One region of the Shewanella sp. Shew256 genome, then DNA from elsewhere that is predicted to be linked to it. Evidence: predicted binding sites of a transcription regulator. Region 1 holds the regulator's gene; each other region holds the start of a gene.
The links. The regulator MetJ, encoded in region 1, represses methionine synthesis genes. The targets are predictions, from matches to a motif close to TAGACGTCTAGACGTCTA.
Positions count from the first base shown of each region.

Region 2: a site for MetJ is predicted at 1,734-1,751, ahead of msrA (peptide-methionine (S)-S-oxide reductase MsrA). Genes of this name have one in related genera too.
Region 3: a site for MetJ is predicted at 2,040-2,057, ahead of metE (5-methyltetrahydropteroyltriglutamate--homocysteine S-methyltransferase). Genes of this name have one in related genera too.

Region 1 covers NZ_NAJR01000001.1:135,146-138,426, reverse strand. The annotation lists gene metB (cystathionine gamma-synthase) at 1-1,048, opposite strand, end outside; gene metJ (met regulon transcriptional regulator MetJ) at 1,271-1,585, shown strand; gene B5P39_RS00620 (sulfite exporter TauE/SafE family protein) at 1,694-2,437, shown strand; gene nrfD (NrfD/PsrC family molybdoenzyme membrane anchor subunit) at 2,561-3,281, opposite strand, start outside.
Region 2 covers NZ_NAJR01000010.1:36,506-39,786, reverse strand. The annotation lists gene B5P39_RS16885 (thiamine pyrophosphate-dependent dehydrogenase E1 component subunit alpha) at 1-288, opposite strand, end outside; gene astE (succinylglutamate desuccinylase) at 451-1,485, opposite strand; gene msrA (peptide-methionine (S)-S-oxide reductase MsrA) at 1,764-2,243, shown strand; gene pgm (phosphoglucomutase (alpha-D-glucose-1,6-bisphosphate-dependent)) at 2,364-3,281, opposite strand, start outside.
Region 3 covers NZ_NAJR01000001.1:302,469-305,749, forward strand. The annotation lists gene B5P39_RS01335 (HDOD domain-containing protein) at 272-1,000, shown strand; gene B5P39_RS01340 (LysR family transcriptional regulator) at 1,062-1,967, opposite strand; gene metE (5-methyltetrahydropteroyltriglutamate--homocysteine S-methyltransferase) at 2,168-3,281, shown strand, end outside.

The DNA of each region.
Region 1 (3,281 bases):
GCGCTTGGGGCTCCATCGCCCTGTGTGTCATAGTCGCGGGCACGGCCACGAGACTCTCAACGCCACCTAAGCTCTCGGCCACGCTGAATAAACTTAAGGCATCTAAAAAGGCGACCACTTCAGCCTCGCCGCCCTTAAGCTCAAAACTCAGCATAGCGCCAAAGCCTTTTTGCTGCTTGGCGGCAATGGCATGGCCGGGGTGTTCCGCAAGGCCAGGGTAATACACTTTGCTCACCACTGGGCTACTTGTCAGCACATCCACAATACGCTGGGCATTGCTTTGGTGCTCACGAATACGCACGACTAAGGTACGCAGACCACGCAGGGTTTGATAACTATCAAAAGCTGAACCCGTTAAGCCCAAGGTGTTCGACCACCAATGTAAGGTCTCACCGAGTTGAGGATCTTTGGCGATCACCGCGCCGCCCACCACATCGCTGTGACCATTGATGTACTTAGTGGTGGAGTGGATAACGATATCGGCACCGAGTAACAGCGGTTGCTGCAAAATTGGCGAAAGGAAAGTGTTGTCAACCACCACTAAAGCACCTACGGCGTGGCTCGCCTTGGCGATAGCTTCGATATCGACGACTCGCAGCAGAGGATTAGAGGGGGTTTCAATCCACACCATCTTAGGTTGCTGGCTAATCGCTTGCTCAAGCGCTTGGCCGTCGGTTTGATCGACCACCAGCAGTTTAAATTGGCCCTTTTTAGCCAAGTTAGTGAATAAACGGTACGAACCGCCGTAGCAATCGTGGGGCACCACCAATAAATCATCGGGGCCGAGCAACGTAGTCACTAAAGTAATGGCTGCCATGCCAGTGCAAGTCACCACACCAGTTGCGCCCTTTTCCAGCTTAGCTAGGGCATCACCTAAGATGCTGCGGGTAGGATTGCCGGAACGGCTGTAATCAAATTCGCGAGGATTTTTATGACCATCGAAGGCGTAATTCGTCGACAGGTAAATTGGCGGCACCACAGCGCCATACTGAGTATCGCTTTCGATACCCTGACGCACTGCTAATGTGGCTAATTGACGTTCGGTCACTAATTTGCCTGCGGTCATCGGGAACTCCTAAGTTCGCAAAGAGATGTCTGGACGTCTAAATGTACCTAAGCCCAGTGGCATCGTCAATAGGCGTTAAGACGTTTAGACGTCTAAACATAAAGAAATCTGTTTGCAATCACTAAGAAATAGTAGCAATAATTTGACTGTTATCTGTAAGGGTTTAAAATCTGCCCCGAATTTAGCGTTATAACAGGTGAGTCAATGACTGAATGGAATGGGGAATACATCAGCCCCTATGCTGAACATGGCAAGAAGAATGAACAAGTAAAGAAAATTACTGTGTCTATTCCGCTCAAAGTGCTAAAAGTCCTCACGGATGAACGTACCCGTCGTCAGGTGAACAACCTGCGCCACGCCACCAATAGCGAACTCTTGTGTGAAGCATTTTTGCATGCCTACACCGGCCAGCCTCTGCCTGATGATGCCGATCTGTCGAAAGATAGCCCAGACAGCATTCCCGCCGAAGCGAAACGGTTGATGGACGAAATGGGGATCGAGTGGGAAGATATGGAATAACGCTCAGGCGTCCATAATCCTGCCGTAACTAATTATTAGGGATCGTTAATACTCATCTTGCCTGATGGGTTAGAGTAACGATCCCTATTTTGTTTTTGATGGAATCCTATGTTCTCCTTGATAGATCCACAAACGCTCGCCATTGCGTCTGTGATTGTGTTTTTAGGTGCCCTCACCCAGAGTCTGATTGGCTTTGGTCTTGCCGTGGTGGCGAGTCCGCTGCTGTATATTGTCGACCCCGAATTAGTGCCCGCCCCCGTGATTGTGATGGGCTTTTCTATCGCCCTTCTCACTCTGTTGCGAGAGCGCGGCCATTTAGAATTCAACGGGTTGCAATATGCACTGATTGGTCGTGTGCCCGGAGGTTTTATCGGTGCCAGCCTGTTGCTGTTTGCGCCACAGCCGATTCTTGGTCTGGCGATTGCTGGCATTGTGGCGGTCGCCGTGGTACTGAGCCTGTATAAATTCAGCCTGCCAGTGAATAAAGCGACTCTGTTTGGCGCGGGCGTGGTATCGGGGATCTTTGGTAATATTGCCGCCATTGGTGGCCCACCGATGGCGATTTTGTTAGCGGGTAAGGATGCCTCAAAATTTCGCGCCGCACTCTCAGCCTTCTTTATCTTCAGCTCAACCATAGCGCTGGTCATCCTTGGGGTGACGGGCCTGCTCGAAATCAAGCATTTATGGTTATCCCTGATGCTGCTGCCCTCGGTCTTTTTAGGCTATTTAGTGGCGGGTAAACTGGTGGGGAATGTGGATAAGCATAAGACCAAGATGGCAACCTTAGCCCTCTGCGCTATCAGCGCCTTAGTGCTCACCGTGAAATCAGTGATTGAGCTATTGCCGCAATAATTACCGCAATAATCCCCTTCCAATCGCTGCCAATTGCCGCCATAAAAAAGCACCGATAATCGGTGCTTTTTGCTTGCAGGGGATGTGTGACTTATCCCATCGAGATTGCAGTTCACCAGAGCACTAACTTAGATAGCTTTGTCCCGCATACACAATAAAGTGTCTCAGCGCGAGCACGCCGGTTAAGCTGGCGCAGGCCACCATGATCATCGCCCCCTTGCTGTGGCGAGTCGCGGCAGGCAACAGCATAAACAGCAATGGAATACCAAAACCAACCCCAACCACGCCAATCCAGAATACGCTCGCCCACACGCCAGAGGTGAGTGATGCCAGCGCCGCAGCAGCCGCACCGCCCTTAAAGTACAAGGCGCAGAACAGCATAAACAGGAACATGATTTCGATGGCCATCACTGGCAGCTCTAAGCCATGCATTTTGGCTAAGGTCTTGTCGTGGCTATCGGTCTTGAACATCACCAGCGCCAGCACCGCATTGGCAGCAGCGCCCGCCGATAAACCAGAGACTAAGAACAGCGCCGGCAATACCGCAGTGTTCAGCATCGGATAGGCATTCATGGCCGAAATTAAGAAGCCTGTGTAAGCGCCTACACCAATCGCGAGGATAAACAGCAGCACTTCAATCAGCTTTCTAAAGGGCATCAGCAGCTTAGCGATAGGCACTAAAAAACCTAAGCCCCACTTTGGCAGTTCGTCACGCAGCACAAGAATTGCGTAGGCAAATGCCAAGGGTGAGTAAGCCAGTAGCGCTAATACCCCAATCGCCATAACGGACTGGAAGTTATAGTTGATTAAAATCAGCCAGAAGTGGAAAGGCTTAGTTAAATCA
Region 2 (3,281 bases), on a different contig from region 1:
CAGTGCCGCGACACTGCCGACGATCGCCGCTTCTTCACCCGTACAGGTCATATAGAAGCTGATCCGTCCCTGACGCTGCGCGCCTAACATACGTTCGTCGAGTACCCGCGTGAACACGCAAGTATCGTAAATTTTGGTGGCTAAGGCTTCATCTATTACAGGCAAAACCGCGGTTTCATAGGTAGTGCCGTCTGCTTGTAGAATTCGAAGGATAGGAATGTGAAGCGATGCCTTATCCAAGAAGCCGACACGGTGCACTGTATCAGTGTTGAGTGTTGCTTTGCTCATATTGTGCTCTTGTTATCTCGTTACGCCATGGAAAGTCCACAACGCCTAATTTATACGAATATGCCGGATGAACATTACGTTAACGTAAACTACCTATCAACCGTTGGCACAGTTCAAACGACAACTAATCCCCTGTGGGCATGTATATAATGCTTTACAAAACTAGCGAACATCTGGCGCGACTGAAGGGATCAGGCATATCACAGTGCGATTGCCGATGGGCACCTTAGCATTGGGGAAGACAATCGCTTCAAATTCCTGTTCGACTTTAATTTCCTGCCCACCCTCTCGGGCCAATACAAAGCCTTTCGGGAAAGATCGGAAGTTTTCGACATCGGTCGCGAAGGTAAATTCAAAATCATCAAAATGTTTGTTAATCACCCGACACACTTGGTATAGATTCACCTTATCCGCGGAGAATGGCTCAAGCGCTAAGGGTTTGTCTGTGATAAGGCGCATAAACATCTCTTGGGCGGCAATAAAACGCGTCATATCGTTTTGCCCCATGGGGTACACCTTACCTAATTCAATGGTAAAGGCATCGGCGCCATATTGCTCGGAGGAAAAATAACTGAAGGTCGTCGTCGGCTCATGGTGAAATAACACAGTATCCACGCCACTGGCCGCTAAAAACATGATTTGCTCGGCGCTATAAGCCCGGCCGGGACGATAGGGATAAATCGCAAACTTTTCGTGTTTTGACGCCCGCATCGCCGTGTGCAAATCGTAGTGAATACGCTGGCGCCCTGCGGCTGCGACCTTAAAGAAACGGTCGACATAGGCTTCTAATTTTTTCGCTCGCACCCGCTCAGGATTCACTAATCCCGGAGGATTTGAATGCTCGCCACTAAACAGACGATTCATGTTCTCGTCGATAATGCGAGTGCCATTATTAATCGCTAAAGGGTTGCCAATAAGAAATAGCGTGCGTTGTTTGGCGATGATTTTTTGTTGGAGAAGCTGTTTGATTAAGGTATTGCAGAGTTCGATGGGGGCGGTTTCATTACCGTGGACACCGCAGGAGAGAATGACATCCTTACCTTGGGTTTGTGCTGGCTCAAAGACGATGACACCCGTGTCCCACACTTCGACTCGAGTATGTTCCCCTAAGGCGAAACTAAACTCATCCCCGAGGGTTTCAGGATTGGCGAGGGTCAGCGCGAGAAAATCCTTCGAATCTAACAGAGCTTGTAACACAGAATTCTCCTTATAATAGCGTGTTAAAGACGGGATTTATGGCAATAACTACCTGTTTCATTGCACTTATCGCTACCCGCCTTAAAAAGCGCATCCATACTAACACAAGTTTTTGAGCCGTTACTCTGTCATTCTGGTCAAACAAGCGCATTTCACGGCAAAACCACAGCATCTTAGCCACATTTGGCCGACATAGGATTAATTTTGTCGACACACTTGCTTTTAGGCATGAGTTTTATCACAATCCTTAGCCATCTAGACTTCTATCAGGATTTATCATGGCGTTAGCAACTTTCGGTGCCGGCTGTTTTTGGGGCGTGGAGTATTTCTTTAGACAAGTCAACGGCGTGAGCAACGCGACCAGTGGCTATATGGGTGGCAATAACGAAGCGACCACCTATGAGGAAGTCAAAAAAGGTAAGACAGGCCATGCTGAAGTCGTGCAAGTGGAGTTTGACCCTGCGATTGTCAGCTACGACGAGTTATTGGATGTGTTTTGGAAGAACCACAACCCCACCACACTCAATATGCAGGGCGGCGATATTGGCACTCAGTATCGCAGTACCATTTTCTTCCATGACCGTGAGCAAAAAGCCACGGCCGAAGCCTCTAAACTGGCCTTTGCCCGCTCGGGCCGTTGGGGATTGCGCCACATCGTGACTGAAATTGTGCCTTTACAGCAATTCCATGTGGCCGAGGAATATCATCAAAACTATATCGATAAGAACAACTTACCAAGTTGCCATCTCGAGTACTGATCATAACCTGTAGCATCCGAGTGAGTGGCTTCTGCCGCTCATCGCTGCAAATAAAAACGCACTCATAGGATTTCCATGAGTGCGTTTTTTTATCGGTAAAAAGAATGCTTAACTGCTAAATCAGGCGCTAAGCGCCTTATCGATCAAGGCTTGTGCGTCCTTAATGATATCGGCAAGATGCTGCTCACTGATAAAGCTCTCACCGTAAATCTTAAATAACGCCTCAGTGCCCGACGGTCGCGCCGCGAACCAACCATTGGCCGTAGTCACTTTAATACCACCTATAGAGGCATTGTTACCTGGGGCATGGGTTAATACGGCATCAATTTTCTCACCCGCCAGCATAGTGGCGTTTAAGGTTTCAGCATTAAGCTTGGCAAATTTGGCTTTGTTCTCAAGACTAATCGGACTGTCGATACGCTTGTAGAAACTTTGACCGAACTGCGCCACTAATTCTTGATGGCGTTGCCCCGGCGTCTTGCCAGTAACCGCGAGCATTTCGGCCGCAAGCAGCACCAGAATAAAACCGTCTTTGTCGGTACACCAAGTCGTGCCATCACGGCGCAGGAACGCGGCGCCCGCACTCTCCTCACCACCAAAGGCAATAGTCGCCTCGGCTAACCCATCGACGAACCACTTAAAGCCAACGGGGACTTCGAGTAATTTTTTGCCGTGGAAGGCACAGATTTTATCGATAAGCGCACTCGATACCAGCGTCTTGCCGATGGCTAACTGCTCGCTCCATTCAGGTCTGTGTGTCAGCAGATAATCAATCGCAACCGCTAAATAGTGGTTGGGATCCATCAGCCCCGTGCCCGGGCAGACGATTCCGTGTCTGTCGTAGTCAGGATCGTTACCGACACATAAATCGAAGGATTCTTTGTGGGCCAGTAGGCCTGCCATCGCATAGGGCGAAGAGCAATCCATGCGGATCTTGCCGTCTTTATCAAGCGACATAAAGCTAAAGCTTGGGTCGACCTTATCGTTCACTAAGGTGATATCGATGCCATAGTGCTTGGCAATCGGCGCCCAATAATG
Region 3 (3,281 bases), 170 kb from region 1:
AATCGTTAATCTATATAAGGCCAGACACTGTCTGGCCTTATTATTTCTGTTGTTTGGCTATACGCAGAGAAAAATCCATTTTCTCGGTGTATTCTTTATAAGTTCGCCCTATATTCAGATAGCCTAAGTCGTTGCTTGTGCTGTAGATCACTGCATCTAAAGCATAGTCACAATTATTCTACGACTTAGGGCTGAAATTCTTTGTAGTTTGGGTATGATGTGAGCGGTATTCGAATCATCTTATAGCAAATTAACAGGTGTAAAGTGTCTTATGACAGATCTTGAGCAACAGGTTTTTACTCAAGTGAGAGCCATCATAGCGAATGAAGAGCAAGTGATTGGTCGCCGTGGGATCTTAATTCCACTCAAAAAAGCGATCCTTGCCGAAGGCGACATTCGTAATGTGATCGATATTATTTCGAGCGATCCCGCATTAGCTGCCCATATGTTGATGCGCAGTAATTCGGCGCAGGCTTCAGGCGTCGTAAATCCTAAATCTCGTTCCTTAAAAGACGCCCTGATCCGTTTAGGCCAGGTCAATATTTATCGTTATGCCTTCACCTTCTATTTGAAAGAGCGCCTCGATGAATTACCCCAACCCTATAAGAAATTAGTGCAAGGTTATTGGAAACTCACGGAAAATATTGCTACCGATGCGGTCGACAGCTTAGTCGATATGCCGGATGTTGAAGTTGATCCCGATGAAGTACAAACCTTGGCGCTGTTTAGCGTATTCGGGCAAATCATTGCCTTAACGGCCTTTGCATACTTAAATGCCAGCTCTGAGCAATCTTTCCCGTTAAGCGTGATTAAGTCATTGATTGATAATCAGCAGCAGACCTTAACCATCGAAGCCTTTGAGGCCTTAGATCTCGATCAGGATCTGCGCCAAGAGTTTATGATCGCCCATAATCTGCGCCAGACCCGTAATCAAAATTCTCCAGGGTTAATCCTGCGCCGTGTGCTCTCGATGCGCGGCATGTTACTCAACCCGCTCTAGACATGTGCCTTTAATAAAAAAGCCTGCGATTGCAGGCTTTTTTATTACTGTTTTTACGGTACTAATTGGATTTTTGCTGACGCGCTAAGCCTTCGCTGGCCACCAGTTGCAGCCAGTTTTGCACTAAGGCCGAGTTCGCGCTGTGGCGGCGGTAGGCACCAAATAGTGGGCGCTTTAAGCCTTCTTGGCCGAGTTTAACGGCGGCGAGGCTCAAGCCATGTCCCTCATTGATTGACCAGTTGGGCAGGGCGGCGATACCGTCCTTACAGGCGATGCGTTGCAATAACATCATGGTCAAATCGCAGGTCTTTTGTTCGCCCGCCTCAACACCAGCCGGTTCTAAAAAGTGGCGGTAAATATCTAAACGCGCCAGTGGCACTGGGTAGCTGATTATGGGTAAACGCGCCAATTGCTTAGGCGTAACATAGGCTTCTTTCGCTAAGGGATGATCCTTGGCAACGACTAACTTCACTTCAAAATCAAACAAATGCTGATAGGCGAGCGAGTGCCCCGGCACGGGATCTGAGGTCAGCACTATATCGAGTTCGCCCATTTCTAAGGCATTGAGCGAATCGAACAGGTGACGGCTCGATAGATCTAACTCGGCCTGCGGATGATCTTGCCTAAATTGCTCCATCACTGGCATTAACCAGCGAAAACAGCTGTGGCATTCAATCCCCACTCTGAGTTGATTGGTCTCTGTCTCTAGGCCATTTTTCAGATCCGTTTCCGTCTCTAACACCTTAGGCAGGATTTCTTCGGCGAGGTGCAACAGGCGTGCGCCTTCCTGAGTAAAAGAGAGCGGTTTGCTTTTACGTACAAAAATGGGCGAGTTAATTCGTTGCTCTAACTCCTTAATTTGATGGGAGAGAGCCGATTGAGTGACAAAACGTTTTTTGGCTGCGCCCGCCAAGCTGCCACTTTCCTTCAGTGCCATTAAGGTTCGCAGATGTCTTAGTTCGATCATGATCACTCCAAGTGAATTTCGCTCATGTTGTGCTTGAAATCAATTCGGTTGCTGGCATAGAGACTATCACAATAAACTTCTAGACGTCCAGACGCCCATTGTGATTTATCTAGGCTTAAATGCGAAAAGTTGCCAAGAAAACACCATCAGCTGGGTGCTAGTGCCGAATATGGCTTATCTCAAATAAAGGAAGATATGGTATGCAATTAAACAGTCTTGGTTTTCCCCGTATCGGGCGTCGTCGTGAACTGAAATTTGCCCTCGAAAAATACTGGCGTGGTGAGAGCACTCAAGCTGAACTGCATGAGGTGGCCAAGGAGTTACGTCGTACCCATTGGCAATGGCAAGTGGCCGCAGGGATCGAGCAAGTGCCAGTGGGTGATTTTGCCTTTTACGATCAAGTGTTAACCCTAAGTGCGACCCTTAACGCCATCCCTGATCGACACCGCGGCGAGGGCGCTATCGATCTTGATACCTTATTCCGCGTTGCCCGTGGCCGTGCGCCAACTGGCACCGATGCGCCAGCCTCTGAAATGACTAAGTATTTCAACACTAACTATCACTACTTAGTGCCAGAGCTTAAGCAAGACCAAGTGTTCTCTATCGCCTATGAGCAGTTTTTTGATGAAGTGGCCGAGGCACAGGCGCTGGGTTATCAAGCCAAGCCCGTGTTGTTAGGTCCTGTGAGTTACTTGTATCTGGCCAAAACCGTGGGTCAGGATTTCGATAAACTCAGCCTATTGCCCAATCTGTTAAAGGCCTATGCCGACATTCTTGCGCGTTTTGCCACGCAGGGCGTGACTTGGGTACAGCTTGAAGAACCTATTCTGGCGCTTGAATTAACCGTCGATTGGCAAGCGGCGATTAGCGAAGCTTATCAAGCGCTTAAAACGGCTCAAGTGAAGATTTTACTCACTAGCTACTATGGCAGCATTAGTCATCATCAGGCGCTGGTTTCCGCGCTGCCAGTGGCGGGGCTGCACCTCGATTTAGTGACAGCTCCTGAACAATTGGCCTTGTTTGCCAATGCCTTAAGAGCAGATCAAATTCTCTCTGCAGGCGTAGTAAATGGTCGCAACGTGTGGGCGGCAGAGGTTGACCTGATTGTCGAGCGTATCGGCAGTGTTGCCAGAGACTTAGGTGCGCGCCTATGGATTGGCTCTTCCTGTTCACTGCTTCACAGCCCTGTGGATTTAGAGGTGGAGACAACGCTCACGCCAGCACTACGTCAACAGCTTGCGTTTGCTAAGCAAAAGCTGTTGGAACTGGCTAATGTGCGCCAATTGTTACAGGCTCCTGAGTCTGTCGCCGCCA